4 regions of the Streptomyces sp. NPDC031274 genome follow, and region 4 is predicted to be linked to each of the others. Evidence: riboswitches for the same ligand, from Rfam matches in the RefSeq annotation. Region 4 holds a riboswitch; each other region holds the start of a gene.

Region 1 (7,463 bases), on a different contig from region 4:
TCATGACGTGGGTGCTTCGCGGGCTGCGGTGGGTGCGGTGGTACGCACGGGAGTTGACCGACGAGTCCGCGTACGACCGTTATGTCGCGCACACACGGAAGACGCATCCCGGGGCATCCGTCCCCTCCCGGAGGGAGTTCGAGCGAATGCGCACGGATCGGCAGGAGTCGGATCCGCGGCAGGGGTTCCGCTGCTGCTGAACAGGCGCTGAACAGGTGTTGAGCAGAGGCTTCGACACGTCCGTTATCCGGACGGGGGTTCCATAGATCAACACTCTCGCTTAGATTTCCCGCACGTTAAAGGTGAGATAAGCGAGGGAGCGGAACCGCAAGTGTCAGATGCGCCTGAAGTGAGCAGACCGGTGATCACGCCGGTCCGCGTGGTCATTGCCCTCTGTCTCGCAGCGCCGTTCGTGGCGATGCTCTGGGTGAGCTCCTACGCGAAGGTCGAACCGACCTTCATCGGCATCCCGTTCTTCTACTGGTACCAGATGCTGTGGGTGCTCATCTCCACCGCTCTCACCATGATCGCGTACAAGCTGTGGCAGCGTGACCAGCGCGCCCGCAAGGCCGAGCAGGCCCAGGGGGGTGCGACCCGATGAACGAGCTCGCAGCGGACACGGGCGGCGTCAACGGCATCGCCCTCGCCGTCTTCATCTTCTTCTTCGTCGCCGTCACGGCGATGGGCTTCCTGGCCGCGCGCTGGCGCAAGGCCGAGACCGAGAGCCTGGACGAATGGGGCCTCGGCGGCCGGTCGTTCGGCACCTGGGTCACGTGGTTCCTGCTCGGCGGCGACCTCTACACGGCCTATACGTTCGTGGCCGTCCCCGCGGCGATCTACGCGGCGGGCGCGGCCGGCTTCTTCGCCGTGCCGTACACGATCCTCGTCTACCCGCTGATCTTCACCTTCCTGCCGCGCCTGTGGTCCGTCTCGCACAAGCACGGATACGTGACCACCTCCGACTTCGTGCGCGGACGCTTCGGCTCCAAGGGGCTCTCCCTTGCCGTCGCGGTCACCGGCATCCTCGCCACGATGCCGTACATCGCGCTCCAGCTCGTCGGCATCCAGGCCGTGCTCGACGTGATGGGCGTCGGCGGCGGTCCGGACACGAACTGGTTCATCAAGGACCTGCCGCTCCTGATCGCGTTCGCGGTGCTCGCCGCGTACACGTACTCGTCGGGTCTGCGCGCCCCCGCGCTGATCGCGTTCGTGAAGGACGGCCTGATCTATCTCGTCATCGCCGTCGCGATCATCTACATCCCGATCAAGCTCGGCGGCTTCGACAGCATCTTCCAGGCGGCGAACGAGAAATTCTCGGCGGCGAACGAGGCGGCGGGCAAGCCCGTTGCGGGTCTCGCGCCGGGCCACACCGGGCAGTGGACGTACGCCACGCTCGCGCTCGGCTCCGCGCTCGCGCTGTTCATGTACCCGCACTCGATCACGGCGACCCTCTCCTCCAAGAGCCGCAACGTGATCCGCCGCAACACCACGATCCTGCCGCTCTACTCCCTGATGCTCGGCCTGCTCGCGCTGCTCGGCTTCATGGCGATCGCGGCCGGGGTCAAGGTGGAGAACGGGCAGCTGGCGATTCCGCAGCTGTTCGAGAACATGTTCCCCGACTGGTTCACGGGCGTGGCCTTCGCCGCCATCGGCATCGGCGCCCTCGTGCCCGCCGCCATCATGTCGATCGCGGCAGCGAATCTCTTCACCAGGAACATCTACAAGGACTTCCTCAAGCCGGACGCGACACCCGAGCAGGAGACCAAGGTCTCCAAGCTGGTCTCGCTCCTGGTGAAGGTCGGCGCGCTCGCCTTCGTCCTCACCATGGACAAGACGGTCGCGATCAACTTCCAGCTCCTGGGCGGCATCTGGATCCTGCAGACCATGCCCGCGCTGGTCGGCGGCCTGTTCACGCGGTGGTTCCACCGCTGGGCGCTGCTCGCGGGCTGGGCGGTCGGCATGGTCTACGGGACGGTCGCCGCCTACGGTGTCGCCTCGCCGACGCAGAAGCACTTCGGCGGCTCGTCCGACGAGATCCCCGGAATCGGCGAGATCGGCTACATCGGCCTCACGGCGTTCGTCCTGAACCTGGTGGTCACCGTGGTCATGACGTTCGTCCTGCGCGCCGCCAAGGCACCTGACGGCATCGACGAGACCTCTCCCGGCGACTACACGGCGGACGCGGGCGACCCCGGCGTCGTGGAGGAGCTTCCGCCGGCCACGGTGGGGGCGCCGGGCGGGCACTGAGTCCCCCGCGTACACCGATCACCGTCTGACACGGGCCGCCGGTTCTCCGGCGGCCCGTTGGCGTTCCCGTGTCCTCACAAGGCCACACCGACACAAGATATGGGGCTGCCGCCCAGAGCCAGCACAAGATGTATGCTCGTGCTCGCTGTCGCCGCAGGGGAATCCGGTGCAAGTCCGGAACTGTCCCGCAACGGTGTATGAGTACGCATTTGTCGTGCCCACGAGTCCGAAGACCTGTCGACAGCGCACCCGTTCCGTCCGGTCCGGGTGCCGACGACGTCCGGGCCTCGTGGAATGGGCTGGTGGACGCGGAGCGCAGCCCTGCCCTGGGCGCCCCCGTGTGTCACTCACCCCTCCCCAAGGCCCAGAGCCGAGCGAGGGAGTGCTCCACGTGACCATCGCGCCAGCCGAACCTGCGTCAGCGCAGACCACCGACGGGCAGCAGACCACCGTTGGTCAGCAGACCGGCGACGGCCCGGGAACCGCGCTGCTGCGCACCCTGACCGACCTCACCGCCGACCTCCCCGACGCCGACCCCGGCCGGGTCGCCGCCGCCGCGCTGCGCGGCCGTTCGGCCAAGGCGGATCTGGCGGAGCTGCGGGAGCTCGCGACCGAGGCGGCCGCCGGGCTCATCTCCGAGGACCCGACGTACTCGCAGCTCGCGGCCAGGCTCCTCAGCCTCAGCATCCGGGACGAGGCCGCGTCGCAGGGCGTGCGCTCCTTCTCCGACTCGGTCGCCGTGGGGCACCGCGAGGGCCTGATCGCGGACCGCACCGCCGCGTTCGTCGTCGACCACGCGGACCGTCTGGACGGTCTCGTGGAGGACGCCCTTCAGGACGGCGCCGACTTCCGCTTCGGCTACTTCGGCCTGCGCACCCTGCACAGCCGCTATCTCCTTCGCCACCCGATCACCCGGCACGTCATCGAGACCCCGCAGCACTTCATGCTGCGCGTCGCGAGCGGTCTCGCCGAGACTGCATCTGATTCAACGACGGTCAGCGCGCGCTCGGTGGACGAGGTCGCATCCCTGTACCGCCTGATGAGCCGCCTGGACTACCTGCCGTCATCGCCGACGCTCTTCAACTCCGGCACCCGCCACCCGCAGATGTCCTCCTGCTACCTCCTCGACTCGCCCCTGGACGAGCTGGACTCCATCTACGACCGCTACCACCAGGTCGCGCGCCTCTCCAAGCACGCGGGCGGCATCGGCCTCTCGTACTCCCGCATCCGTGCCCGCGGTTCGCTGATCCGCGGCACGAACGGGCACTCCAACGGCATCGTGCCGTTCCTCAAGACCCTGGACGCCTCCGTCGCCGCCGTGAACCAGGGCGGCCGACGCAAGGGCGCCGCCGCGGTCTACCTGGAGACCTGGCACTCCGACATCGAGGAGTTCCTGGAGCTGCGCGACAACACGGGTGAGGACCAGCGCCGTACGCACAACCTCAACCTCGCGCACTGGATCCCGGACGAGTTCATGCGCCGGGTCGCAGCCGACCAGGACTGGTCGCTGTTCTCGCCCGCCGACGTGCCCGAGCTGGTCGACCTGTGGGGCGACGAGTTCGACGCCGCCTACCGCAAGGCCGAGGCCGCAGGGCTCGCCCGCAAGACCATCCCCGCCCGCGATCTGTACGGCCGCATGATGCGCACCCTCGCGCAGACCGGCAACGGCTGGATGACCTTCAAGGACGCCGCCAACCGCACCGCCAACCAGACGGCGGAGCCCGGCCACACCGTCCACTCCTCCAACCTCTGCACGGAGATCCTGGAGGTGACGGACGACGGCGAGACGGCCGTCTGCAACCTGGGTTCGGTGAACCTCGGCGCCTTCGTGGACAAGGCCGCCGGTGACATCGACTGGGAGCGGCTCGACGAGACCGTCCGCACCGCCGTCACCTTCCTCGACCGCGTGGTCGACATCAACTTCTACCCGACCGAGCAGGCCGGGCGCTCCAACGCCAGGTGGCGTCCGGTGGGCCTGGGCGCCATGGGGCTGCAGGACGTCTTCTTCCAGCTGAAGCTGCCCTTCGACTCCCCCGCCGCGCGCGCCCTTTCCACGCGCATCGCCGAGCGCATCATGCTCGCCGCGTACGAGGCCTCCGCCGATCTCGCCGAGCGCAACGGCCCTGTGCCCGCCTGGGAGAAGACGCGCACCGCGCGCGGCGTGCTGCACCCCGACCACTACGGCGTCGAGCTGACCTGGCCCGAGCGCTGGGCCGCGCTGCGGGAACGTATCGCCACGACCGGTATGCGCAACTCGCTGCTCCTCGCCATCGCGCCGACCGCCACGATCGCCTCCATCGCGGGCGTCTACGAGTGCATCGAGCCGCAGGTCTCCAACCTCTTCAAGCGCGAGACGCTCTCCGGCGAGTTCCTCCAGGTCAACGCCTACCTGGTGGAGGAGCTGAAACGGCTCGGCGTCTGGGACGCGCAGACCCGCGAGGCGCTGCGCGAGGCCAGTGGCTCCGTGCAGGGCTTCAGCTGGATCCCGGCGGAGGTGCGCGACCTCTACCGCACCGCGTGGGAGATCCCGCAGCGCGGTCTGATCGACATGGCCGCCGCGCGCACGCCGTTCCTCGACCAGGCGCAGTCCCTGAACCTGTTCCTGGAGACGCCGACCATCGGCAAGCTCTCGTCGATGTACGCCTACGCCTGGCAGCAGGGTCTGAAGACGACGTACTACCTGCGTTCGCGCCCGGCGACCCGGATCGCCCGCGCGGCGGCGGGCCGCACCGAGGCCGCCGAGCCCGCTCCCGCCAACGCCCCCGTACCCGCCCAGGTCTCGGCCGAAGAAGCCGTCGCCTGCTCCCTGGAAAACCCCGAGTCCTGCGAGGCCTGCCAGTAATGTCCAGCACCACCAACTCCGAGAAGAACCTCCTCGACCCGGGCTTCGAGCTGACCCTGCGTCCCATGCGCTACCCGGACTTCTACGAGCGCTACCGGGACGCGATCAAGAACACCTGGACCGTCGAGGAGGTCGACCTCCACTCGGACGTCGCCGACCTCGCCAAGCTCTCGCCCGGCGAGCAGCACATGATCGGCCGCCTGGTCGCGTTCTTCGCGACCGGCGACTCGATCGTCTCCAACAACCTCGTGCTCACGCTCTACAAGCACATCAACTCCCCCGAGGCCCGGCTCTACTTGAGCCGCCAGCTCTTCGAGGAGGCCGTGCACGTCCAGTTCTATCTGACGCTGCTCGACACCTATCTGCCCGACCCGGAGGACCGCGCCGCGGCCTTCGACGCGGTCGAGGAGATCCCCTCCATCCGCGAGAAGGCGGAGTTCTGCTTCAAGTGGATGGACTCCGTCGAGAAGATGGACCAGCTGGAGAGCAAGGCCGACCGGCGCCGCTTCCTGCTGAACCTGATCTGCTTCGCGGCGTGCATCGAGGGGCTCTTCTTCTACGGTGCCTTCGCCTACGTCTACTGGTTCCGCTCGCGCGGTCTGCTGCACGGCCTGGCGACCGGCACGAACTGGGTGTTCCGTGACGAGACGATGCACATGAGCTTCGCCTTCGACGTCGTCGACACCGTCCGCAAGGAGGAGCCGGAGCTCTTCGACGACGCGCTCCAGACGCAGGTCACCGACATGCTCAAGGAGGCCGTCGAGGCCGAGCTGCAGTTCGCGCGCGACCTCTGCGGTGAGGGCCTGCCCGGCATGAACACCGACTCGATGCGTGAGTACCTTCAGTGCGTCGCCGACCAGCGGCTCCAGCGGCTCGGGTTCGCGCCGGTCTACGGCTCCTCAAACCCGTTCTCGTTCATGGAGCTCCAGGGAGTCCAGGAGCTGACCAACTTCTTCGAGCGGCGCCCGTCGGCCTACCAGGTCGCGGTCGAGGGTTCGGTCTCCTTCGACGACGAGTTCTAGCCCCACCGAGCTGCGGGAGACGGCGGACGCCGCCTCCCGCAGCTCGCGGTCGATCCGGCGGTCGTGGACGTACCCGACGAGCGAGGGTACGGCCAGGAGGAGGAAGACGGTCAGGACGGTCGCGTAATCGAGGATTGCGTTCATGTCCTTACTGTCCTGCGGTCCCGGCGGAAGCGTCAGTGGCAGGACTGCCACACACCATCGACTTACTGCCAGCCCTGCGGCACACTGGCAGACATGCTGAGGAACGTGGCCGTCGTGCTGCTCGACGGTGTGAATCCCTTCGAACTCGGCGTCGTCTGCGAGGTGTTCGGCCTCGACCGGAGCGACGCGGGTCTTCCGGTGTACGACTTCGCGGTGGTCGCCGCGGAGGACGGACCCCTGAGCAATCACGCGGGGTTCACGATCACCACTCCGTACGGCCTCGACCGGCTCGAAGAGGCCGACCTCATCGCCGTGCCCGCGGGCCAGGAGTTCGTGGACCGCGCCTACCCCGAGGATCTGCTCGCCGCCCTGCGCCGCGCGGTGGACCGCGGGGCCCGCGTCCTCTCCGTCTGCTCCGGCGTCTTCGTGCTCGGCGCCGCGGGGCTGCTCGACGGCCGCCGTTGCGCCGTGCACTGGCGGCACTCCGCAGAGCTCGCGGTGCGTCATCCGCGGGCCCGGGTGGAGCCCGACGTCCTGTACGTGGACGAGGGCCCGGTCATCACATCGGCCGGCACCGCCGCCGGGATCGACGCCTGCCTGCACATCGTGCGCCAGGAGCACGGCATCGAGGTCGGCAACGCCATCGCACGGCGCATGGTCGTACCGCCCCATCGCGACGGCGGCCAGGCCCAGTTCGTGGAGCGCCCGCTGCCGCGCACGTCGTGCGACACCGTGGGCGGGGTGCTCACCTGGATGGAGCGCCATCTGGACAGGGACATCACCGTCGAGCTGCTCGCCGAGCGCGCGCACATGTCACCGCGCACCTTCGCCCGCCGCTTCCAGCAGGAGACCGGCACCACGCCCTACCGCTGGCTCCTGCGCCAACGGGTTCTTCTGGCACAGGAGTTGCTGGAGGGATCGGACGAGACGGTGGACGCCATCGCCGGGCGTGCCGGGTTCGGCAACGCCGCGGCGATGCGCCACCAGTTCCTTCGGGCGCTCGGCACCACACCGAACGCCTACCGCCGCACCTTCCGCGGACCGGTGGCCATCAGCGCCTCTCGGCTTTCAGAACCAGCCTCTTCGGTTGCAGGGTGATGCCGATCTTCGTGTCGGCGTCGGTCTCCGCGATCGGCGCCAGGTGCCACTTCGGAGCCACCGTGGCCAGAATGATGGCGAGTTCGGCCAGGCTGAAGTGGTCACCCGGG
Region 2 (7,463 bases), on a different contig from region 4:
CCGCATTCCAGGCGGATTCCGTCCGCCCTGGTCAGAGCCTGTCCTTGTGTTCCCGCGTTCCAACATCGCCGTTTGCTGTGGCGGTTGGGACGGTTCACTCCGCAAGGTCGGAGTGTCCAGGCCCGGCCACCGGTTCGGGTCGCGGACGGCTCAGTACGTGAAAGCCAAGCAAGGAGATGTCTATGAAGTCATGGCGCACTCGGATCGGTGTCGGCCTCGCCGTCGGCGCGGCGGCGGTCACCATCCCGCTGACCAGCACCACCGCCTTCGCCGCCGATCCCCCTGGTGCCGGCTGGGTCCCTGTCGGCGCTGAGGCCTATCCCTCGAAGGCGGCGTGTGAGGCGTCGGAGCTTCCGATGGCTCACGATGCCGGGTACAACGAGGTGTGGTGCGATGACAGCAAGACCATCATGCCCATCTTCTACCGCTGACGTCACTGACCGGTCTCCGCTCGGCGGGGACTCGTCCCGCTGACGTCGCTGCGAGCAAGTCCGCTGCCCCTGGCGTGTCGCGCCAGGGGCAGCACCCTTGTACCCATGTCATGCAGGATCACGACCCCCCGCGGCGCTCACCACGTGCAGTCGGCGTGGAGGTCGTGGATGCTGTCGGCGAGGAAGGCCCCGTCCTCATCGGGGTGCTCGGCCACGACCAGGCCGGTGGCGTCAAACTCCAGTTTCACCGTGCGGGGTTCCTCGTTCATCCGGGCAGACGAGACGCCTCTCACGGCGGATGCTGAGCCTACGGTCACACGTATCGGGACGGAGAAGGCAGCTGCCAACTGCAAGGAGAGCACGCATTCATGCGCACTCCGTATGTCGTCCCGGCATCTCGATTCCGGTGACTGACGTTCTGTGGCAAGGCTTCGCATCGTGCCGGTGCTCGTCGGCGTGTGGGGCGCGGCTCTACGGTCCCACCGCGCCCTGCACGAATCTCCGAAGGTGCGCGCGTGCCCCATCGGGCTGTTCGAGCCAAGGCTCGTGGCCGGCGCTGTCGATCCGCGTCAGGGGAACATTGAGCCGGTGCGCAAGGGACTCGAGTTCCGACAGCGGGCGGGGATCGTCAGCACCGCCGAGGATCTCCACCCGCTCCGGCAGGCACCTGCGCAGCGCGTCAAGGTGCTGGTCGAGTGGGTCCGCACGTGATTCCGCGCCGAGTTCACGGTTCATGACCCAGTTGACGGGACGGCGTTCGCGGGCCTCCTGCGCGGCCCAGTGCCAACGGCGTTCGGGATCGGCGTGGTCGGTGAACCAGGACAACGTGAGCAACTCGACTTCCTGGTCCTCGGAACGGTGCGGCAATTCCTGCAACTCGCGCAGCCGCTCCCCTTGCGGTGCCGACATGCGGCGCTCGCGTTCCGCTTGATACCCCGTACGCCACTCGCCGACGAACGGCCCGCACATCAGCAGCATCGCGGCCACCCGATCCGGGTGGGCCACGCAGAACCGGCCGGTCAGGGTGGCGCCGTACGAGTGTCCGATCAGCACAGCCTCAGGCACGTCCCACACGTCGAGAAGCTCAGCGAGATCGTCCACATGCCGGGCGAGGGTATGGCGGCCCTGCCACCGGGACTCGCCGGTGCCGCGCTGGTCGTAGCGGTACACGGGAGCGATGTCCGCGATCATGGTGGCGACGTCGCCCAGATAGTCCGGCAGGCCAGGGCCGCCGTGCAGCAGGATCACGGGCGGCTTCCGAGTCGTGTCGCCCAGCGCCATCCAGCGTATGTGAGCTTCGTCGGTCATCCGCGCAAGGCCCTGCGTCTCTGTCAGTTTCACCGTGGAGAACCTACCGATGTCCCGGGATCTCGAGCCGGCCCCGATGCACATGGACGGCTGGTGGGGCTCGCGGCTTCTGTCGCGAGGTCACGGAACTGAAGGCGCTCTTGGCCAGGCAGCTTGCGCGCGGTACGGTCTGTTCGATATCGACGACGGCAGGCGGAAGCCGGTGGAACTCCGGCACGGTCGCGCCACTGTGAACGAGGCATTTCCCCGTAGAGCGGGAGATGTCGCGTGAGTCAGACCCGCAGCTGTCGTCCTGTGCACCACCGAGATGGGACGCGAACTCCCGAGGAGGATCTGCCATGGCGCAGACCGTCGCCCAGTCGACAGCCACCACCCCTGCTCTTCCCGCCAAGTTGCCGATCGGCGCGATCGTCCCCTGGGCGGTCTTCTTCGGCATCTTGATGCTCGTCCTGCTGTACTTCGTCGGCGCGGAGCAGGGTGCCACCTCCGTGGTCAACGGCGCGGATGTTCACGAGTGGGTCCACGACGCCCGCCACCTGCTCGGCTTCCCCTGCCACTGACGAGGAAGACCGCGCACCCATGAACTCCGCAACTGTCAGAAGACTGCTTGTGCGGGGCATGCTCGCCGGCTTGGGCGCCGGCGTGCTCGCCCTTCTCGTCGCCTACTTCCTGGGCGAGCCCAGCGTCGACAACGCGATCGGTTTCGAAGAGGCACACGCCCCTGCCCACGAACACGAGGTCGAGCTGGTCAGCCGTAGCCTCCAGTCCACCGGCGGCCTCGCCACAGGTGTCCTGATCTACGGCGTGGCCTTCGGCGGCATCGCCGCCCTCGCCTACTGCTTCGCCCTCGGGCGCGTCGGCCGCTTCACCCCTCGTGCCACGGCCCTCCTGCTCTCCGGCACGGCCCTGCTCGCCGTATACGTCGTGCCGTTCCTGAAGTACCCGGCCAACCCGCCGTCCGTCGGCGACCCCGACACCATCAGCAAGCGCACGATCCTGTACTTCCTGATGATGGTGCTCAGCGTGCTCCTCGCGATCGCCGCCGTGATCCTCGGCAAGCGGCTCGCGCCCAGATGGGGCACCTGGTACGCCACTGTCGCGGCAGGCGCCTTCTTCACCCTGGTGATCGCTCTCGCGTATCAGTTCCTGCCGGTGATCAACGAGGTACCGAAGGACTTCCCCGCCGCTCTGCTGTGGCGGTTCCGCACCTCGGCGCTCGCCATCCAGCTCACTCTGTGGACTGGATTCGGGCTGATCTTCGGGGAGTTGGCGCAGCGTGTGCTGACTCCGCGACCGGAAGCGGCAGTATCGCCGGAGGCGACTTCCGCACCGCACTGAGACATTCACCTTCATGCCGAGCGGGTGTCCGAGACATCTCCGCGGACGCCGCGGGAGAGTTGGACAGCGGATGCCTCGGCTGCGCGCTCGCCGCACTGCTCCAGCGCCATCGAAACGGCCGCGGCGCGGGAGCCTCAGACAACGGGCAGATCTCGTCGTCGCGAGACGGGCAGCAGGCGGCTTGCGACCCCGGTGGCTGACGGCTCGCCTCGCCTCAATCCGGGCCGGGCATCCGCAGATGCCGCGGCATCAGTCTTCGGCGTCGGGCCGCTGCGTGCCGAGCGTCTCTCCGAGCCGCAGATTCCATCGCCCGGAGCGTCCGCTGATGTGGGTAGCCGTCAGTGGAGGCACGTCGAGCCGCCAGAAGGCCGCGGAGGGTGCTCTGAGGACCGTGACCACGACGGCCCGAACGATCTCCGGCTCCACCACGGCGAGGGTTCTGCCCGCGACCTCAGAAGCCGCGTCCAGCCAGGTGGCGACGCGCTCACAGAGGGCCAGTACCGATTCCCCGCCGGGAGGCGCGACGGCCGGGGCCGACAGCCAGCGGCTCACCGCTTCCGGCTCCCAGGTGCTGACTTCTTCGAGTGTTCTGCCCCGCCAGTGCCCCATGTCCAGAGCGCCCAATTCGGCTTGGTCCAGAGCCGCGAGACCGAGGGCCGACGCCGTTTCCCGGCAGCGCACAGTGGGCGAGGCCAACACCCGGTCAGCGGCGGGAAGCGTACCGGCGGCCGCTTTGGCGAGTGCGGTGCCCCGCGTGTCGAGCGGGCTGCCGTCGTCGAACCGGGCCTCCCGCAGGGATCGGCTCGTCGCCGGCGAGATCAAGGTGACGCGACTGGTCACGCCTTCGCTCCTGTTCTTCGTGCCGGGTGAGCGCGCACGACGTTCGCGTGGGATCGCAGCGGCGCACTATACGTGCGTCCGGCGGTGGCGAGTCGATCTGCTCTGTCGCACTGTCACAGGTTCCCCGGCCACCTGGTCGTCGATCAGCAGCACAGGACAGGGACGCGTTGTACGAGGTTGTTTCCGAAGCCTCCTCGGTTCCACGGCTGATCCAGGGGCTGGGTATGGCCGTCGGCGTCGGTTGCCCGGACGGTCAGGGTGTGGCGGCCGGCGGCCGCGGTCCAGTCGGTGTGCCAGGTCTGCCATCCCCAGCGGTGCGGCCCGCGGGGAGCGACCTCGGCGTCGATCCAGGTGCGGCCGTCGTCGGCGCTGACCTCGACCCGTGTCACTGGCCCGTACCCGGACCAGGCGCGTCCCTCCAGCACCACGGGCCCGGGGCGCACGACCCGTACACGTGACATGAAGTCCGGGAAGCCGGGCGGGATCAGCAGGGCGCGCGGGGCGATCAGGGTGACGGGCTCGCCCGGGTCGTCGGGAGACTGCCGGAAGCGGTACGCCACGGCCTGCTGGAAGCCGGTGAACGGGGTGTCGACGAGTTCCACGGCGCGGAGCCATTTGACGTGCGCCATGCCGTACCAGCCGGGTACCACGAGCCGCAGCGGGTAGCCGTGCTGGGGCGGCAGCGGGCCGCCGTTCATCGCGTACGCGAGCAGCACGTCCGCGTCCACGGGGAGTGGCAGGCTGCGCCGGTAGTCCTGCTCGACGCCACGCTCGACCCCGTGGTCGGCGCCCGTGAAGACGGCCTCGACCGCGCTGTCCTGGACCCCCGCCTCCGCGAGCACCGTCCGCAGAGGTACGCCCGTCCAGTCGGCGGTACCCACCGCTTCCACCAGCCAGGGCTGACTGACCGGGCGCGGGCTCAGGCGGGCACGGCCGTTGCCCGCGCACTCCATCGTGACCCGGTGAGTAACGGCCGGCAGCGCCCGCAACTCGTCAAGACCCAGTTCCAGGGGGGTACGGACCTGCCCGCCGATGGACAGCCGCCACGCGCCCGCGTCGACAGCGGGAATGTCGTAGTGGACCAGCACATAGTGGAGACCGAGCGGTGTGACGTCATAGCGCAGGGCCTCAAGCGGCAGCCCGTGATTACGTGCCGCGAGCGCCAGTTCTTCCTCGCCGATGCCCTCACCGGGAGCGGCGACGCGCCCCGGTGTGCTGACATCACCGAGCGATGTCCGCTTCATGCCTCCATGATGAGCCCGCACGGGCCGGACGCGCACGGGCGACCGGCTTCTTTTGGCCTTGAGGACTCATCCCGCTGGTGAGCAAGTTGTTGGTGGGACGGTTGTTGGTGGGGCTTTTGAGACGAACAGCGTCCAGCTGGCGGAGGTCACCTCGCCGTTGAGCAGCTGTGTGCTGCTCAACGACGCGGCGTTCGAGGAGGCGCGTGAGGCCGGAAAGTCCCTGATCCGCAAGGCGCGGATCGAGCGCGTTGGACAGGTGATTCTCGGGGGCGACAGGTTCTGCCCCCGAAGGAGGAGACAGATGCTCAGGGCATTGGGTGGGACAGCTCGATGTCGAGGGCCTCGGTGCCGGGGCCAGTGACGCGCAACGGGGTGGAGAGAGGCGGGTAGCCGCTGGCGATGACGGAGTACTCACCGGTGTCCAGGTCCGTGAAGGCGTACACACCCTCCGCGTCGGTGGTGGCCGTCGCCGCGACGTTGCCGGCCGCGTCGACGAGGGTGACGCGGGCGTCCGGCAGCAGGCGCTGGTCGGCTCCGGAGCGCACCTCGCCCCGGAGCCAGGTGCCGGAGACGAGGGCGATCTCCACCCGGCCGGGTCCGCCGTCGCCGACGATGACGGGGGCGGCGGCCGGCCGGTGTCCCTCCGCGTTCACGGCCACGGTGAACTCACCGGCGGGCAGATCCCCGAAGGCGAACTCTCCGTCCTGTCCGGTCTGTCCGGTGGCGAGCACCTCGCCGCGCACATCGGTCACGATCACCATGGCGGCGCCGACCGGCAGTCCGGCGGCGTCGCGGATGCCCCCGCTCAGGCCTCGGGTGCCGGAGAGCAGGATGTCGTACGCGAGCGGCTCGTCGCCGACGGTGACGGTGGCCGCCTGCGGCTGGTGCCCCTCGGCGGCGGCGATCAGCACGTAAGTGCCGGCGCCCGGTGCGGTGAGCTCGTAGCCGCCGTCGGAACGGGCCACGGTACGGCTCAGTTGGCGTCCCGTCAGGGAGATCAGGGTGACCGTGGAGGAGCGGGCGGCGCCGGTCGAGCTGTGGATGTGTCCGTGGACGACGGGGCCGGTCCGGACGGCCGCTTGCCGGGCCTGGGACGGGGGCGTCTCGTGTGCCGCCGCTGTGGCAGAGGCCGGGGGCGTCGCCTGGGCGGAGGACGGAGTCGGCCCGGCCGGTTGCGGGCGGCGGAAGCCGATCAAGGTGGCCGTGGCGATCAGGGCCACCAGCATGCCGACCGCGCCGATGGTCATGCAGACGTGGACGGCGTCGGTGAAGCTCGCACCGATCGCGCCGAGCGCGGGTCCTGTCGCCTCGGGGGAGAGACCGAGGTGACCCGCGGCGCCCACACCGCCCTTCGCGAGGGCCTCGCTCACCTGCTGCTGGTCGGCGACGGGCAGTCCGGAGTCCGCGAGGTGCCCGGGCAGGGCGGAGGTGAGCCTGCTGGTGAGGACGGCTCCGAGGACGGCGGGGCCAAGGGCGCCACCGAGCTGGCGCAGGGTGTTGTTGCCCGCGCCCGCCATGCCCGCGAGGTGGTGCGGGACGCTGCTGACGGCGACCGCGCTGATCGGCGTCATCACGAAGCCCATGCCGAGGCCGAACAGCGCGAGCGGGCCTGCCATCGCGCCGAATCCGGAGTCGGTCTCCAGGCCGGTCAGCCACAGCATGGCGCCGCCGGTGCCGAGCAGGCCGACGCACAGGAGCACGCCGGGGGCGACCTTGCCCATCAGACGGCCGACGAGCGGCCCTGCGACGATGGAGACGCCGTTGAAGACCAGCATCCGCCAGGCGATGTCGAGGACGGAGAGTTGCTGGACGCTGCCGAAGAAGAGGCTGAGGGTGAAGACGGAGCCGATCATCCCGAACATGACGATGGCGTTGACGACGCCGGCGCCGGTGAAGGGGCGCACCGCGAACAGTTTCAGGGAGAGCATCGGCGAGGGGGAGCGCAGTTCGACGATGACGAAGGCGATCAGGCCGAGTGCGGCGGCGGCGAACGCGACGACGACCTTGGTCTGGCCCCAGCCTTCGGCCCCGCCGCCCTCGATCACACCGTAGATCAGGCCGATGATGAAGATGATCGCGGCGATCTGGCCGGGGACGTCGATGGCGCGGCCGTGCGCGGAGCGGGAGTCCTCCAGCATCCGCATGGCCACCAGGCCGGTGACGGCGGTGATGACGGCGGCCGGCAGGAAGATCCAGCGCCAGGAGGCGTGCTCAAGGATGACGCCACTGATCAGCGGGCCCAGGGCCATGCCGATGCTCAGGGACGCGGCCCAGGCGGCGATGGCCTTGGCGCGGGCCCGGA
Region 3 (7,463 bases), on a different contig from region 4:
CGCTCCTCGACACGCTCAACGCCGTGCCGCCGACGCTCGCGGGCCTCCTCGTCGCCGGTGTCGCGGGCAGTGGAGCGGCCACCCCCGCCATCGCGGTGGCCGCCGTCGCCTGGGTCCCCCTGTCCGCCCACACCGCCGCCCTGCTCCTCCAGGAGCGCGCCACCCTCCACCTGGCGGCGACCCGGAGTCTGGGCGCGGGCCGTCGGCACCAGCTCAGGCGCCATCTGCTGCCCGCGGTCCTGCCGCCCGTCACCCGCCACGCGCTCCTTCGGCTCCCGGGCGTCGCGCTGGCCCTGGCCGCCCTCGGCTTCCTGGGCCTCGGCGCCCAGCCCCCGTCCCCCGAGTGGGGTCTTCTCCTCGCCGAGAGCCAGCCCTACGCCGAACGCGCCCCCTGGGCACTGCTCGCCCCGGCAGCCGCGCTCGCCCTCCTGGGAGCCCTCGCGGTGACGGCGGCGGGCGGCGTACAGGTTCCTCGGTGGCTGCGGCGGAGGCGTCGGCCCGACCACGCGCTCGCCGTGGGCGAAGTGCGGCCTCCTGAACGCGAGTTGAGCACAGCCGGGGCGGCTGCCCGGTGAAGCGAGAACAGCCCCTCCCCGCCCCGCCACGGACCCGGACCCGCACCCGGACCCGCACCCGGACCCGCACCCGGACCCGGACCCGGACCCGGACCACGAAGCGTTGGCGCCACGAACGGACCTGGTCGAGCTTGTCTCCCTTGCTCCGACTGCTGATCCTGACCCAACTGGCCTTCAACATCGGCTTCTTCCTCGTTCTGCCCTTCCTGGCGGAGCACCTGGGCGCGGCGATCGGCATGGCGGGCTGGCTGGTCGGCCTCGTGCTCGGCCTGCGGACGTTCAGCCAGCAGGGGCTCTTCGTCGTGGGCGGCGCCCTGACCGACCGCTACGGCGTGCGGCCCGTCGTCCTCACCGGCTGTCTGCTGCGGATCGCCGGTTTCGCCTGGCTCGGTCACGCGCAGCAGACGTGGTCGGTCATCGGCGCGGTACTCCTGATCGGCTTCGCCGCCGCCCTGTTCTCGCCCGCCGTCGAATCCGAGGTCGCCCGGCAGGCGGTGCTCTGGGAGGAGGCAGGACGCGGCCCGCGTACCCGCGTCCTGGCCCTGCTCACCGTGGCGGGCCAGGCCGGCGCGTTCGTCGGTCCGCTCCTCGGCGCGCTGCTGCTCTCCGTCGACTTCCGCACCGTCTGCCTCGCCGGATCCGGGGTCTTCGTCCTCGTACTTGCCGGGCACCTGTGGCTGTTGCCCCAGCGCATACCCGGGCGGGAGCGGACCCGCGTACAGGGAGGCGTACGCGACATGCTGCGCAACCGCCGCTTCCTGGCGGTGTGCGGTGCGTACGGCGCATATCTCCTGGCGTACAACCAGCTCTATCTCGCACTCCCCCAGGAGGTGGAGCGCACGGCCGGGTCGCAGGCGCCGCTGGCCTGGCTCTTCGCCCTCTCCTCGCTGCTTGTGGTGACCGCGCAGCTGCCGGTCACCCACTGGGCGGCGGACCGGCTCGATCTGCGGCGCTCCATGGCGGCCGGGCTCGTGCTCATCTCCGTCGGGTTCGCCGTCGTGGCCCTCGCGCGCCCGGCCGCCCGGACCGGTGTCGCCGGGCTGCTGCCCGCCGCCGCCTTCGTCGTCCTCCTCACCCTCGGCCAGATGCTGGTCGCACCGGCCGCCCGCGCCTGGGTCCCCGACCTGACTCCCGACGGCAGGATCGGCCTCTACACGGGGGCCCTGTCCTCGGTCTCCGGCCTGATCGTCCTCGCGGGCAGCGCCGCGACCGGCTCGCTCCTCGACGCCGGTCTTCCGTCCTGGGCGCCTTGGCTCGCGCTCGCCGCGATCCCGCTCCTGGCCGTGGCACTCCTGCCCGGTCGCAGCCGCGCCCCGGTCCCGTCAACCGGCTGACGCACCGGGCATCGCCGGGGCCATGAGGGCGGCCAGCTCCTCCGGTGTGCGCGGCCCGTCGCCGTCCCCGTCCAGCAGGCCCTTCGTCCGCAGCAGCTCCGAGACGGCGATCCCCCACGGCAGGCGAAGTCCCGCCCGCGCCAGGAGATCCCGTCGGGCGAGCATCTCCGCGACCGGCCCGGTGCGCACTCCCGAGGGGGTGAGCAGCGCCGCGTCGTCGGCCCAGCGGAGGGCCAGATCCACATCGTGGGTGGCCATGACCACGGTCGTCCCCGCGTCCCGCAGTCCTTGCAGGGTGGCCAGGAGCCGCTCCTGGCCGTCCGGGTCGAGTCCGGCGGTCGGCTCGTCGAGGATCAGTACGCGGGGGCGCATCGCCACGGCACCCGCGATGGCCGTCCGCTTGCGCTGGCCGTAGGAGAGCAGATGGGTGGGGCGGTCCGCCAGCGCGCCGATGTCGAGCGCGGCGAGCGCCTCGGCGACCCGCGCCCGGACCTCGGCGTCGGGCAGCCCGAGGTTCAGCGGCCCGAAGGACACGTCCTGCTCCACCGAGGCGGCGAACAGCTGGTCGTCCGGGTCCTGGACGACCAGCTGGACAGTGGTGCGCAGCCGGGTCAGACCCTTGCGGTCGTACGTCACAGGGACGCCCACGACGCTCAACCCGCCCCGGTCGGGGCGCAGTCCGCCGCTCAGCAGCCGCATGAGAGTGGTCTTGCCGCTGCCGTTGCGCCCGAGCAGCGCGAGAGCGCGTCCCTCGGTGACATCGAAGTCGAGGCCGCTGAGCACGGTCGGCCCCTCCTCGTACGCGTAGGAAGCAGCGCGCAGAGCGACCAAGGCCGCGCCCGGCTCTCGCTCGCGAGGAGCACTCGGCTCGCTCGGACAGCTCGGGGCGCTCGGCTCGCTCGGGTCGCTCATGGAAGGAGCCTTTCCAGTACGAGGGTGAGGACCGCGAGGCCCGTGAGGAGTACCGCGCTGGCGGCCACGAAACCGCGGGAGATCCGGGCTTCGGGCACAAGGACGCGCAGGGTTCCGTCGTAGCCGCGTCCGGCGAGCCCGGCCTGCAACCGGGTCGCCCGGTCGAAGGCCCGCACGAACGCGGTGGCCGCCAGGGAGCCGAGGGAGCGCCAGGTGGCGGCCCGGGTGGTGTGGCCGAGCCGAGCGGCCTGCGCCTGCCGGATCCGGCTCATGGAGTCCAGGAGCAGGAAGCTCATCCGGTACATGACCAGGGCCACGTCCACGACCGGCGCCGGAACGCCCGCCTTCACCAGGCGGGGCAGCAGATCCGACATCGGTGTGGTGAAGGCGAACAGCAGGACGCCGAGCGAGGCCGCCGACGTGCGCAGGAGCAGACCGCCCGCTCGCGCGGGACCGCCGTCGGCGAGCGTGACGAACCCTCCGGTTCCGCCGAGTTGGACAATCAGGGTCAGGGCTCCGGTGACGCAGAAGCCGAGCGGTACGCGGTAGGCCCGCCACAGTTTGCGCGGCGGCACACCGGCAGGCCCGAGCAGCACGGCGAGCGCCGCGATCAGCACCAGGGCGGCACCGGGCCAGGGCGGCAGCGAGACGGCCAGGACAGTGAGGCCTAGCCCGAGAACAGCCTTGTCCACGGGGTGACGGCGGCGCCAGCGACTGCTGTGCGCCGCCGCGTCGATGGGCAGCACGCGGGCTCAGACCTGCTCGGTCTCGGGCCGGGCGCCCTCCACGTCGGTGGACCTCTCCGCCGATACTTCCTGCTCCCGTGCGATGTCGGCGCCCTGGCGGCGCCCCTTGCGCAGACCGAAGTAGTACGCGAGGACGCCCGCCCCGAGTGCCGCCTGCAGGGCGAAGAGCGCCGACTCGATCTCCCCGGAAGGGGGTTCGTACAGCGGCGAGAACCACGGCTCGTAGTCCGGCTTGATCTCGGTGATCGCGGTCTCGGCCTGGGCGTCCGCCCCTGCGAACGGTTCCTTTTCGTCGTCGCCGAGGCCCAGCGCCACCGGCAGCACCGCGAGCGCGGCGACGATGACGAGGAGCAGAATGTTGATCTTCGCGTTCCGGCTCATCAGGCGCTGGCCCCCGTCTCCGTCGTCTCCGTCTTCTTCGCCGCGGTCGCCGCCGACTGCTTGCCCTGCAGCAGTACGCCGAGCCGCGTGAGTTCACCCTTGCTGGACTGTACGAGCAGCCGCATCACCAGGACGGTGAGGAGTCCCTCGCTGACCGCCAGGGGGATCTGCGTGACGGCGAAGATGCCGCCGAACTTGCCCAGGGCGCCGAGGAATCCGCTGCTCGGGTCGGGGAACGCCAGGGCCAGCTGGACGCTGGTGACGCAGTACGTGGAGAGGTCGGCGACGAACGCGCCGAAGAACACGGCGACCATGAGCGGCACGTCGTACCGCTTCAGGAGCCGGTAGACCGCGTATCCGGCCCATGGCCCGACGATCGCCATGGAGAACACGTTGGCGCCGAGCGTGGTGAGCCCGCCGTGGGCGAGCAGCAGGGCCTGGAAGAGCAGCGTGATCGTGCCGAGCACGGCCATGATCGGCGGCCGGAACAGGATCGCGCCGAGCCCGGTGCCCGTCGGGTGCGAGCAACTGCCCGTGACGGAAGGGATTTTCAGTGCGGAAAGGACAAAGGTGAAGGCTCCGGAGGCGCCCAGGAGCAGGGTGCTCTCGGGGTGCTCCTTGACTTCACGGGTCAGGGAGCGGACTCCGTGGACGACGAACGGCGCGGACGCTACGCCCCAGGCGATCGCGTGCGCCGGCGGGAGGAAACCCTCGGCTATGTGCATGGCTAAGCAGACCCTCTCCAGCACCTCGTGGATGGACAACGCGCCTTGGCCGGTCTCCTGGCTGACGGGTCATACCGACCGGACTCCGCCTTCCCGGATGCGTTCGCACCCAGTGGCTGCCGCGAGGGCTGGAGCCGGACTTCCCGATCACAGTGGCGAGGGCCGCACCGGCATCACACCGGATTTCCCGTTCACCAAGGCGTGGTGACCATAGTGCGCGACCGAGTTTCCTGACAACTTGCGGGACGGCCGCGGCTGTGGCACGCGCCAACGCACACGACCAGGGGCGTACGCCCCTGGTCAGGCCTCAGGTCTCAGACCTCAGGCCGCAGGAATGCGTGAAGCCGGGCGGTCGCTTGTCGACGAAGGCGGCCATGCCCTCCTTCTGGTCCGCGGTCGCGAACACGGCGTGGAAGAGGCGGCGTTCGAAGCACACGCCCTCCGCGAGGGTCGTCTCGAAGGCCCGGGACACGGGTTCCTTCGCCATCATCGCGACGGGCAGGGACATCCCTGCGACGGCCTCGGCGACGGCGAGGGCCTCACCGACGAGTTCACCGGCGGGCACCACGCGCGAGACGAGCCCGGCCCGCTCCGCTTCCCCTGCGTCCATGGTGCGACCGGTCAGGCACATCTCCATTCTTCGCCGCCTGACCGGCGCCGGGTCCGCCACAGTGCACCGTCTTCCTGCCCATGACCGTCAGGAGCGGGCCCGCCTCGATCCGTTCCGCGCCCCTTCGCGCGACCCCCACTCCGTGGATCCGTGTCTCACCTCACGGTCCGGAATGTGATCAGCACTGCCCAAGAAGCCGACCACCCCTTAGCCTGACCAGTGCAGCTGGTTCGCCCTGCCCGCCAGGCAGACGCGTCGCAAGAGGGAACCCGGTGGGAATCCGGGACTGCCCCGCAGCGGTGAGTGGGAACGACCGCCGTCATACGCACTGGATCCGAGCGCGGATCCGGGAAGCGACGGCCAGTAGGAACCTGCCTCGGCAGGTGTGCCCGCGAGTCCGAAGACCTGCCCGTTGCCCGTACGTGACCCCTCACGTGCGGACATCCCGGTGACCTCGTGGGCGGGTCGGCGTACAGATCAGGTGGAGTACCGCAGCACCGCGCCGATGGCGCGCGTTCGGTCCGCCCGGTTCGTCACCCCTTCGCGTCCGTGTCCCGTCTCCGGGATCTCAAGGAGTCATCTCGCGAAGGAGATTTCCGTGACACCGAAGTCCGCAGCCGCGGCAGCACGGTCCACCGTGTACGGCTACCCCCGCCAGGGCCCCGACCGGGAACTGAAGAAGGCCGTCGAGGGCTACTGGAAGGGCCGCGTCACCGCTGACGCCCTCCGGGAGACCGCGGCGCAGCTGCGCCGGTCCACCTGGCAGCATCTGGCCGCCGCCGGCATCCATGAGGTGCCGACCGGTGACTTCTCGTACTACGACCACGTCCTCGACACCAGCGTCATGGTCGGCGCCGTCCCCCAGCGACACCGTGAGGCTGTCGACACCGACAGGCTCGACGGCTATTTCGCGATGGCCCGCGGCAACCAGGACGTGGCGCCGCTCGAGATGACCAAGTGGTTCGACACCAACTACCACTACCTCGTGCCGGAGCTCGGCCCCGACACCGTCTTCACCGCCGACTCCGCCAAGCAGGTCACCGAGCTGGGGGAAGCCCTCGCGCTCGGCCTCGCGGCCCGTCCCGTCCTCGTCGGCCCGGTCACCTATCTGCTGCTCGCCAAGCCCGCGCCCGGCGTCGCGGCCGACTTCGAGCCGCTCACTCTCCTCGACCGACTGCTGCCCGTGTACGCCGAGGTCATCGCCGACCTGCGCGCGGCGGGCGCGGAGTGGGTGCAACTCGACGAGCCCGCCCTGGTCCAGGACCGCACCCCGGCCGAGCTCAATGCCGCCGCCCGCGCCTATCGCGACCTCGGCGCCCTCACCGACCGCCCGAAGCTGCTTGTCGCCTCGTACTTCGGCCGACTCGGCGAGGCGCTGCCCGTGCTCGCCAAGGCGCCGGTCGAGGGCATCGCCCTCGACTTCACCGAGGCCGCGGCCAGCCAGCTCGAGGATCTCGCCGCCGTCGGCGGTCTTCCCGGCAAGCGTCTGGTCGCGGGCGTCGTCAACGGCCGCAACATCTGGATCAACGACCTGGAGAAGTCTCTCTCCACGCTGGGCACGCTCCTGGGTCTCGCCGACCGGGTCGACGTCTCGGCGTCCTGCTCCCTCCTCCACGTACCGCTGGACTCCACCGCCGAACGGGACATCGACCCGCAGATCGCCCGCTGGCTGGCCTTCGCGCACCAGAAGACAGCCGAGATCGCCACCCTGGCCCGCGGCCTGGCCCAGGGTACGGGCGCCATCACAGCCGAACTGTCCGCCAACCGCGCCGACTTGGCGTCCCGCTCTGGCTCGGCGCTCACCCACGATCCGGCCGTACGCTCCCGCGTCGCCGCCGTCACCGGCGCCGATGCCCGCCGCGCCCACGCCTACCCGGAGCGTGCGGCGGCCCAGCGGACCCGCCTCGGCCTCCCCCAACTGCCCACGACCACCATCGGCTCCTTCCCCCAGACCACCGAACTGCGAACCACCCGGGCCGACTTGCGTGCCGGACGCATCGACACGGCCGGTTACGAGGAACGCATCAAGAACGAGATCCGCGAGGTGCTCGCCTTCCAGGAGAAGGCAGGTATCGACGTCCTGGTGCACGGCGAGCCGGAGCGCAACGACATGGTGCAGTACTTCGCCGAGCAGCTCACCGGCTACCTCGCCACGCAGCACGGCTGGGTCCAGTCGTACG
Region 4 (7,463 bases):
TCGTACCCCACAGGGACAGGCCGACCGAGGTCGGCCAGTCGCCGTTGTCGGTGCGGTAGCGCTCCAGGAGCGAGTCGGCCAGGGCCTGGCCGGTCTCCCAGGCCAGGCGCGACGGCACCGCCTTGGGGTCGACGGAGTAGAAGTTGCGGCCGGTCGGCAGGACGTTGACCAGGCCGCGCAGCGGGGAGCCCGAGGGCCCCGCCGGGACGAAGCCGCCCTCCAACGCGTGGACGGCGTGGTCCAGTTCGTCGGTCGTGGCAGCCAGGCGCGGTACGACCTCGCTCGCGGCGAAGTCGAGGATGTCGGCGACGGACCGCGGGTGGCCCGCCGCGACCGAGGCCACGGCGTCCGGGGCCCAGTCCGCATCCTCCATCGCCTGGACCAGCGCACGTGCCTGCTCCTCGACCTCGTCGGCGCTGGTGCGGGTGGCCGCCGACTCGTCGAGGCCCAACGCCTCGCGCAGGCCGGGCAAGGACGCCGTACCGCCCCAGATCTGGCGGGCGCGCAGGATCGCGAGGACCAGGTTGACGCGGTCGGCACCGGCCGGGGCGCCGCCCAGGACATGGAGGCCGTCGCGGATCTGGGCGTCCTTGATCTCGCAGAGCCAGCCGTCGAGATGCATGATGAACTCGTCGAAGCCCTCGTCCTCAGGGCGGTCCTTCAGCCCCAGGTCGTGGTCGAGCTTGGCGGCCTGGATCAGGGTCCAGATCTGGGCGCGGATCGCGGGCAGCTTCGCCGGGTCCATCGCGGCGATCTGGGCGTGCTCGTCCAGGAGTTGTTCGAGACGGGCGATGTCGCCGTAGCTGTCGGCGCGGGCCATCGGCGGTACGAGGTGGTCCACGAGGGTGGCGTGGACCCGCCGCTTGGCCTGCGTGCCCTCTCCCGGGTCGTTGACCAGGAACGGATAGATCAGGGGCAGATCGCCGAGTGCCGCGTCGGGGCCGCAGGCGGCGGACAGGCCCGCGTTCTTGCCGGGCAGCCATTCGAGGTTGCCGTGCTTGCCGAGGTGGATCATCGCGTCGGCGCCGAAGCCGTTGTCGTCGGCGGAGGCGGCGATCCAGCGGTAGGCGGCCAAGTAGTGGTGCGAGGGCGGCAGATCGGGGTCGTGGTAGATCGCGATCGGGTTCTCGCCGAAGCCGCGCGGCGGCTGGATGAGGATGAGCAGGTTGCCGCGGCGCAGAGCGGCGAGGACGATGTCGCCCTCCGGGTTCTGGGACCGGTCCACGAACATCTCGCCGGGGGCGGGGCCCCAGTGCTGCTCCACGGACTCGCGGAGCTCGGCGGGGAGGGTGGCGAACCAGCGGCGGTAGTCGGCCGCCGGGATGCGGACGGGGTTGCGGGCCAGCTGCTCATCGGTGAGCCACTCCTGGTCGTGGCCGCCTGCCTCGATCAGCGCGTAGATCAGCTCGTCACCATCGCCGGAGACAAGCCCCGGCACCTCGTCCGTACCGAAGTCGTATCCCTCGGCCTGGAGTCGGCGCAGCAGCGAGACGGCGCTCGCGGGGGTGTCGAGGCCGACCGCGTTGCCGATCCGGGAGTGCTTGGTCGGGTACGCGGACAGGACGAGCGCGATGCGCTTGTCGGCGGCCGGGATGTGGCGAAGGCGCGCGTGCCGTACGGCGACGCCGGCCACGCGGGCCGCGCGCTCGGCGTCGGCGACGTACGCGGGAAGTCCGTCCTCGTCGATCTCCTTGAACGAGAACGGCACCGTGATCAGTCGGCCGTCGAACTCGGGGACCGCGATCTGGCTCGCGGCGTCCAGCGGGGAGACGCCCTCGTCGTTGTCCTCCCAGTCGCTGCGTGAGCTGGTGAGGCAGAGCGCCTGGAGGATGGGGACGTCGAGGCCGCTGAGGGCGCCCGCGTCCCAGGACTCGTCGTCGCCGCCCGCCGAGGCCTCGGCGGGCCGTGTGCCACCTGCCGCGAGGACCGTGGTCACGATCGCGTCGGCGGCGCGCAGTTCATCGATGAGTTCGGGTTCGGGGGTACGCAGCGAGGCGACGTACAGCGGCAGCGGGCGGGCTCCGGCGTCCTCGACGGCGCGGCACAGGGCCTCGATGAAGGCGGTGTTGCCGCTCATGTGGTGGGCGCGGTAGTAGAGCACCGCGACGGTCGGTCCCTCGACCTGACGGGCGGTGCGCTCCAGCGGGCCCCACGAGGGTGCGGGGGCGGGCGGTTCGAAGCCGTGGCCCGTCAGCAGGACGGTGTCGGAGAGGAACCGGGCCAGCTGCTCCAGGTTGCCGGGGCCGCCGTGGGCCAGGTAGGCGTGGGCCTCGGCGGCAAGGCCGATGGGGACGGTCGATGCGGCCATCAGCTGGGCGTCGGGGGCCTGTTCGCCGGTGAGGACGACCACGGGGCGTCCGGTGGCGATGACTTGGTCGAGGCCCTCCTGCCAGGCGCGCACTCCGCCGAGCAGGCGTACGACGACCAGGTCGGCGCCGTCCAGGAGCTGCGGAAGGTCCTCGAGCGGGAGCCGGGAGGGGTTCGCGTAGCGGTAGGCGATCGGTCCGCCTGCGGCGCGGGCGCTGAGCAGGTCGGTGTCGGACGTCGACAGGAGCAGGATCATGCGGCGTCGGGCCTTCCTCGGGGTGTCCACGCCCCGGGTGGTGTCGATGGCGTCTCCCCTGCTCGAGCGGACGAGAGCTCGGGGAAGGGAGTTCCTGACTCACCCGGCACCAGGACCGGGCTCACAGTGGCGGGACCGCGCCGGATTCACACCGGGCTTCCTCCCCTTGTCGCCGTCTGTGGCGACGACGGGCCGGTTGGCCCGTCGCTAGGAATACTAAGGGCCTGGCAACTACCGGGGGGCAGGCGGACCTGCTGCGATAGGTCGGTATGCTCGCCGCCATGCCCCCATCGGTCCCCTCGCCAGTGCTCCCGGGAGACGAGTCTGCCCGCAGCCGCGGTGACTCCTGCCCCGGGACGCTTCGGCTGCACCGGGCGGACGACGGGGCGCTGGCCCGTGTCCGCGTTCCGGGCGGGCTGCTGAGCGTGGGGCAGGCGGACGTGCTGCGGGATCTGGCCGAGCGCCTTGGAGACGGCGAGTTGCATCTCACATCGCGCGGCAATGTGCAGCTGCGCGGTCTGCGCGCGGACCGCGGGAGCGAACTGGCCCATCTCCTGGGCGAATCGGGCCTTTTGCCCTCCGAACGCCATGAGCGGGCGCGCAACGTGGTGGCTTCACCGCTTTCGGGGCTAGACGGCCGGGGAGAGCGGGACATCCGCCCGTGGCTGTCCGCTCTGGACGAACTGCTGTGCACCAGCGACAAGGCCGCCGCCCTGTCCGGCCGGTTCTTGTTCGCGCTCGACGACGGCCGGGGCGACGTGGGTGCGCTGGGCGGTGACGTGACCCTGACGGCGCGCGGCGACGAAGACGCACTGCTGCGGATCGGCCCGGCGCGGGACGCCGTCCTGATACCTGCCGCGCGGGCACCGCGGGCCGCCCTCATGGCGGCCGAGACCTTCCTGGAGCAGGCACCCGACGCGGGCGCCTGGCGGGTGACGGATCTGCCCGGCGGCACCGGCCCCCTCCTCGACGCGGTCGTACGCCGGTCGCGGCAGGCCGGGTTCAGCCCCGCCCTCACCACCGCCCCGCTCCCCCAGGGTCCGGGCGGCCCCGCCCTCGGTGTCGTGCCCGGCCCCCGCAGCGAACGCGACAAGCACGACACGGCGGCGCTGTCCCTCGGCCTCCCCCTGGGGCGCGTCAGCGCACTCCAGTGGCAGACACTGACGGACACCGCCCGCCACCGCGGCAGCGGCGAGCTGCGGCTGACCCCCTGGCGCGGGGTCGTCCTGCCGGGAGTCGAGCGGCGAGCGGCCGTGCGACTCCTGGAGGATCTGCGGGCCGCCGGCCTCATCGTCGGATCCGACTCGCCCTGGACCGGGGTGGGGGCCTGTATCGGTCGGCCCGGCTGCGCCAAGTCCCTGGACGACGTACGCGCGGCGGCGACGGCGGCCCTGGGGCCTGTGGGGGCGCTGCCCGTGTACTGGTCCGGCTGCGCACGCCGGTGCGGTCATCCCCACGGGGAGTGGGTCGATGTCGTCGCCACTCCTGACGGCCATGAGATCTCCCGCGTACACGGCGCGGATCGCGATGCTCCGGTGACCGTCCCCGGCAGCTCCGGCGGGCTCGCCGCCGCCGTGGCCGCGGCCCGCGGCTGACACGACATGAACGACCCAGCGACACCTGACTGTTCCATGCCCTATCAAGAGAGCGAACGCACTGTGCATCAGTACGAGAAGGACGGACCGGCGATCTACCGCCAGTCCTTCGCCACGATCCGCGCGGAAGCGGATCTGGCGGGCCTGCCCGCCGACGTGAGCCAGGTCGCGGTCCGCATGATCCACGCCTGCGGCATGGTCGACCTCGTACGCGACCTCGCTTTCACCCCGGACGTGGTGGCCCGCGCCCGCGAGGCCCTGCGGGCCGGCGCCCCCATCCTGTGTGACGTGGCCATGGTCGCGAGCGGCGTCACCCGCAAGCGGCTGCCCGCGGACAACGACGTGGTGTGCACCCTGTCCGACCCGGCGGTGCCCGCACTGGCCGCCGAGCTCGGCACCACCCGCAGCGCCGCCGCCCTCGAACTGTGGCGCGATCGGATGGAGGGCGCGGTCATAGCCGTCGGCAACGCGCCCACCGCCCTGTTCCGCCTGCTCGAAATGATCGAGGAGGGCGCACCGCGTCCCGCCGCCGTCATCGGTGTGCCCGTCGGCTTCGTCGGCGCCATGGAGTCCAAGGACGCCCTGGCCGCGCACCCGTCAGGCCTTGAACACATGATCGTGCGGGGCCGCAGGGGCGGCAGCGCCATCGCGGCCGCCGCACTCAACGCGATCGCCAGCGAGGAAGAATGAGCGTGAGCGAGCACAAGACAGGCCGCCTGTACGGTGTCGGGCTCGGCCCCGGCGATCCGGCCCTCATGACCCTGCGCGCGGTGGAAGTCATCGCCGAGGCCGATGTCGTCGCCTATCACAGCGCCCGGCACGGACGGTCGATCGCGCGGTCCATCGCGGCCAAGCATCTGCGCGCCGACCACATCGAGGAAGCACTGGTCTACCCCGTCACGACGGAGACGACCGACCACCCCGGTGGCTACCGGGGTGCGATGGAGGACTTCTACACCGAGGCGGCGGCCCGCCTCGCGGTGCATCTCGACGCGGGACGCACGGTCGCCGTCCTCGCGGAGGGCGACCCGCTCTTCTACGGCTCGTACATGCACATGCACAAGCGGCTCGCCGACCGCTATCCCACCGAGGTGATCCCCGGAGTCACCTCCGTCAGCGCCGCCGCCGCCCGGCTCGGCACTCCGCTCGCCGAGGGCGAGGAGGTGCTCACCATCCTGCCCGGCACCCTGCCGGAGGAGGAGCTGACCGCCCGTCTCGCCGCCACCGACGCGGCGGTGGTGATGAAGCTTGGCCGTACGTTCCCCGCGGTACGCCGCGCCTTCGAGGCCTCCGGGCGGCTGCCCGAGGCCCACTACGTCGAGCGCGCCACGATGGCAGGCGAGCGCACCGACGAGCTGGCCGCGGTCGACGCCGACACGGTGCCGTACTTCGCGGTCGCGGTCCTGCCCAGCAGGATCGACGCACCCCGGCCCGAGCGCGCCCCGGAAACCGGCGAGGTGGCCGTCGTCGGTACGGGTCCCGCCGGGCCGCTGTGGCTCACGCCCGAGACCCGTGGCGTGCTGGCCGCCGCCGACGACCTGGTCGGCTACACCACCTACCTGGACCGGGTGCCGGTCCGCCCGGGGCAGGTGCGGCACGGCTCGGACAACAAGGTCGAGTCGGAACGCGCCGAGTTCGCCCTGGATCTCGCCCGGCGCGGGCGGCGCGTGGCCGTGGTCTCCGGCGGCGACCCGGGCATCTTCGCCATGGCGACGGCCGTCCTGGAGGTGGCCTCGCAGAAGCAGTACGCGGATCTGCCGGTGCGGGTGCTGCCGGGGGTGACGGCCGCCAACGCGGCCGCCGCCCGCGCGGGTGCTCCGCTGGGCCACGACTACGCCACGATCTCGCTCTCGGACCGGCTCAAGCCGTGGGAGGTGATCGCGCAGCGGCTGCGGGCGGCGGCATCGGCCGATCTGGTGCTCGCGCTGTACAACCCGGGCTCCCGCAGCCGGACCTGGCAGGTCGGCAAGGCCCGCGATCTGCTTCTCGAACACCGCTCGCCGGACACGCCCGTGGTGCTCGGCCGCGATGTCGGCGGCCCGACCGAGAGCGTACGCACCGTGCGGCTCGCCGATCTCGATCCGGCCGATGTCGACATGCGCACGATCCTGCTCGTCGGGTCCTCGCAGACCCGCTGGGAGCAGCGGGGCGACGGACAGCAGATCGTGTGGACGCCCCGCCGCTATCCCGAGGACTGAGCCTCCGGTGCTGCTAGGCCTGGCTGCCGCCATGTGTGCGCAGCCAGGCCAGGGCCTGCTCCGGAGTACCGGCCACTGTCACGCCTTCGGGCACCGGCGGTCGGCTCACCACGACCACCGGGATCCGTGCCTCGCGGGCCGCGGCCAGCTTGGGGGCGGTGGCGGCCCCGCCGCTGTCCTTCGTGACGACCACGTCGATGCGATGGCGGCGGATCAGCTCACGCTCACCCTCCAAGGTGAACGGGCCGCGGTCGAGCAGGACCTCCATCCGCGCGGGGTGCGGTGCGTCCGGGGCGTCCACCGAACGCATCAGGAACCACAGCTGGTCCAGAGCGGCGAAGGCGGAAAGACCCATGCGCCCCGTGGTGAGGAAGACACGCTGCCCCAGCGCGGGCAGTGCGTCGGCCGCCTCTGCCAGGGAGCCGACCGTGTGCCAGGCGTCGCCTTCGCCCGGCACCCAGCCGGGCCGACGCAGCGCGAGCAGGGGAACATGGGCGGCAGCGGCAGCAGTGGCCGCGTTGAAACTGATCGTCTCGGCGAAAGGATGGGTGGCGTCGATGAGCGCGCTCACCTGGTGCGTACGCAGCCAGGCGGCCAGGCCGTCGGCTCCGCCGAAGCCGCCCACGCGGACCTCGCCCGGGGGCAGCTTCGGGCTCGCCACCCGTCCGGCCAGTGAGCTGGTCACCCTCGCCGGGGCGGGAAGCGCCTCCACGAGTTCCTCGGCGAGGCGGCGGGCCTCCGTCGTCCCGCCGAGTACCAGTACGTGCATCGGATCCATCCATGAGTGAGGCGAAGGGCGGGCGCAGCGCCCAACTCAAGCACACCGGTCTGCGGCCCGGCTGGACGACCGGTGCCTGTGCCACCGCTGCGGCCACGGCCGCCTATACGGCCCTGCTCAGCGGCGACTTCCCCGACCCGGTCACCATCACCCTGCCCAAGGGCCAGACACCGGCCTTCGCCCTCGCGGTGGAGGAGCTGGCCGAGGGGCGGGCGACGGCGGGAGTGGTCAAGGACGCGGGCGACGACCCCGACGTGACGCACGGCGCCCTTGTGCGGGTCACCGCGCGGCGGCTGCCGCCGGGTTCGGGTGTGGTCTTCAAGGCGGGG

What was found. A riboswitch is a leader RNA that binds a small molecule or an ion and turns the genes downstream of it on or off. The one in region 4 is predicted to bind cobalamin.
Region 1: linked by a shared signal. The riboswitch ahead of ACZ5CR_RS12745 (ribonucleoside-diphosphate reductase subunit alpha) and the one ahead of cobN (cobaltochelatase subunit CobN) in region 4 are both predicted to bind cobalamin.
Region 2: linked by a shared signal. The riboswitch ahead of ACZ5CR_RS01420 (CbtB domain-containing protein) and the one ahead of cobN (cobaltochelatase subunit CobN) in region 4 are both predicted to bind cobalamin.
Region 3: linked by a shared signal. The riboswitch ahead of ACZ5CR_RS39110 (energy-coupling factor ABC transporter permease) and the one ahead of cobN (cobaltochelatase subunit CobN) in region 4 are both predicted to bind cobalamin.

The regions. Positions count from the first base shown of each region.
Region 1 is NZ_JBVIHP010000006.1:209,358-216,820, forward strand. It holds gene ACZ5CR_RS12725 (carbon starvation CstA family protein) at 1-6, shown strand, start outside; gene ACZ5CR_RS12730 (YbdD/YjiX family protein) at 3-200, shown strand; gene ACZ5CR_RS12735 (DUF3311 domain-containing protein) at 332-601, shown strand; gene mctP (monocarboxylate uptake permease MctP) at 598-2,247, shown strand; cobalamin riboswitch at 2,380-2,503, shown strand; gene ACZ5CR_RS12745 (ribonucleoside-diphosphate reductase subunit alpha) at 2,639-5,089, shown strand; gene ACZ5CR_RS12750 (ribonucleotide-diphosphate reductase subunit beta) at 5,089-6,111, shown strand; gene ACZ5CR_RS12755 (helix-turn-helix domain-containing protein) at 6,349-7,353, shown strand; gene ACZ5CR_RS12760 (bifunctional albaflavenone monooxygenase/terpene synthase) at 7,307-7,463, opposite strand, start outside.
Region 2 is NZ_JBVIHP010000001.1:303,580-311,042, forward strand. It holds gene ACZ5CR_RS01405 (hypothetical protein) at 183-431, shown strand; gene ACZ5CR_RS01410 (hypothetical protein) at 569-700, opposite strand; gene ACZ5CR_RS01415 (alpha/beta fold hydrolase) at 903-1,772, opposite strand; cobalamin riboswitch at 1,883-2,021, shown strand; gene ACZ5CR_RS01420 (CbtB domain-containing protein) at 2,078-2,299, shown strand; gene ACZ5CR_RS01425 (CbtA family protein) at 2,319-3,077, shown strand; gene ACZ5CR_RS01430 (histidine phosphatase family protein) at 3,327-3,917, opposite strand; gene ACZ5CR_RS01435 (sulfite oxidase) at 4,061-5,161, opposite strand; gene ACZ5CR_RS01440 (MFS transporter) at 5,467-7,463, opposite strand, start outside.
Region 3 is NZ_JBVIHP010000036.1:32,152-39,614, reverse strand. It holds gene ACZ5CR_RS39135 (ABC transporter permease subunit) at 1-575, shown strand, start outside; gene ACZ5CR_RS39130 (MDR family MFS transporter) at 707-1,909, shown strand; gene ACZ5CR_RS39125 (energy-coupling factor ABC transporter ATP-binding protein) at 1,898-2,821, opposite strand; gene cbiQ (cobalt ECF transporter T component CbiQ) at 2,818-3,567, opposite strand; gene ACZ5CR_RS39115 (energy-coupling factor ABC transporter substrate-binding protein) at 3,574-3,948, opposite strand; gene ACZ5CR_RS39110 (energy-coupling factor ABC transporter permease) at 3,948-4,673, opposite strand; cobalamin riboswitch at 4,704-4,901, opposite strand; partial or broken gene ACZ5CR_RS39105 (enoyl-CoA hydratase-related protein) at 4,981-5,310, opposite strand; partial or broken gene ACZ5CR_RS39100 (3-hydroxyisobutyrate dehydrogenase) at 5,312-5,401, opposite strand; cobalamin riboswitch at 5,493-5,710, shown strand; gene metE (5-methyltetrahydropteroyltriglutamate--homocysteine S-methyltransferase) at 5,882-7,463, shown strand, end outside.
Region 4 is NZ_JBVIHP010000035.1:1,176-8,638, forward strand. It holds gene cobN (cobaltochelatase subunit CobN) at 1-2,563, opposite strand, end outside; cobalamin riboswitch at 2,633-2,764, opposite strand; gene ACZ5CR_RS38480 (precorrin-3B synthase) at 2,833-4,158, shown strand; gene ACZ5CR_RS38485 (precorrin-8X methylmutase) at 4,222-4,848, shown strand; gene ACZ5CR_RS38490 (precorrin-2 C(20)-methyltransferase) at 4,845-6,356, shown strand; gene ACZ5CR_RS38495 (cobalt-precorrin-6A reductase) at 6,370-7,125, opposite strand; gene ACZ5CR_RS38500 (cobalt-precorrin-5B (C(1))-methyltransferase) at 7,137-7,463, shown strand, end outside.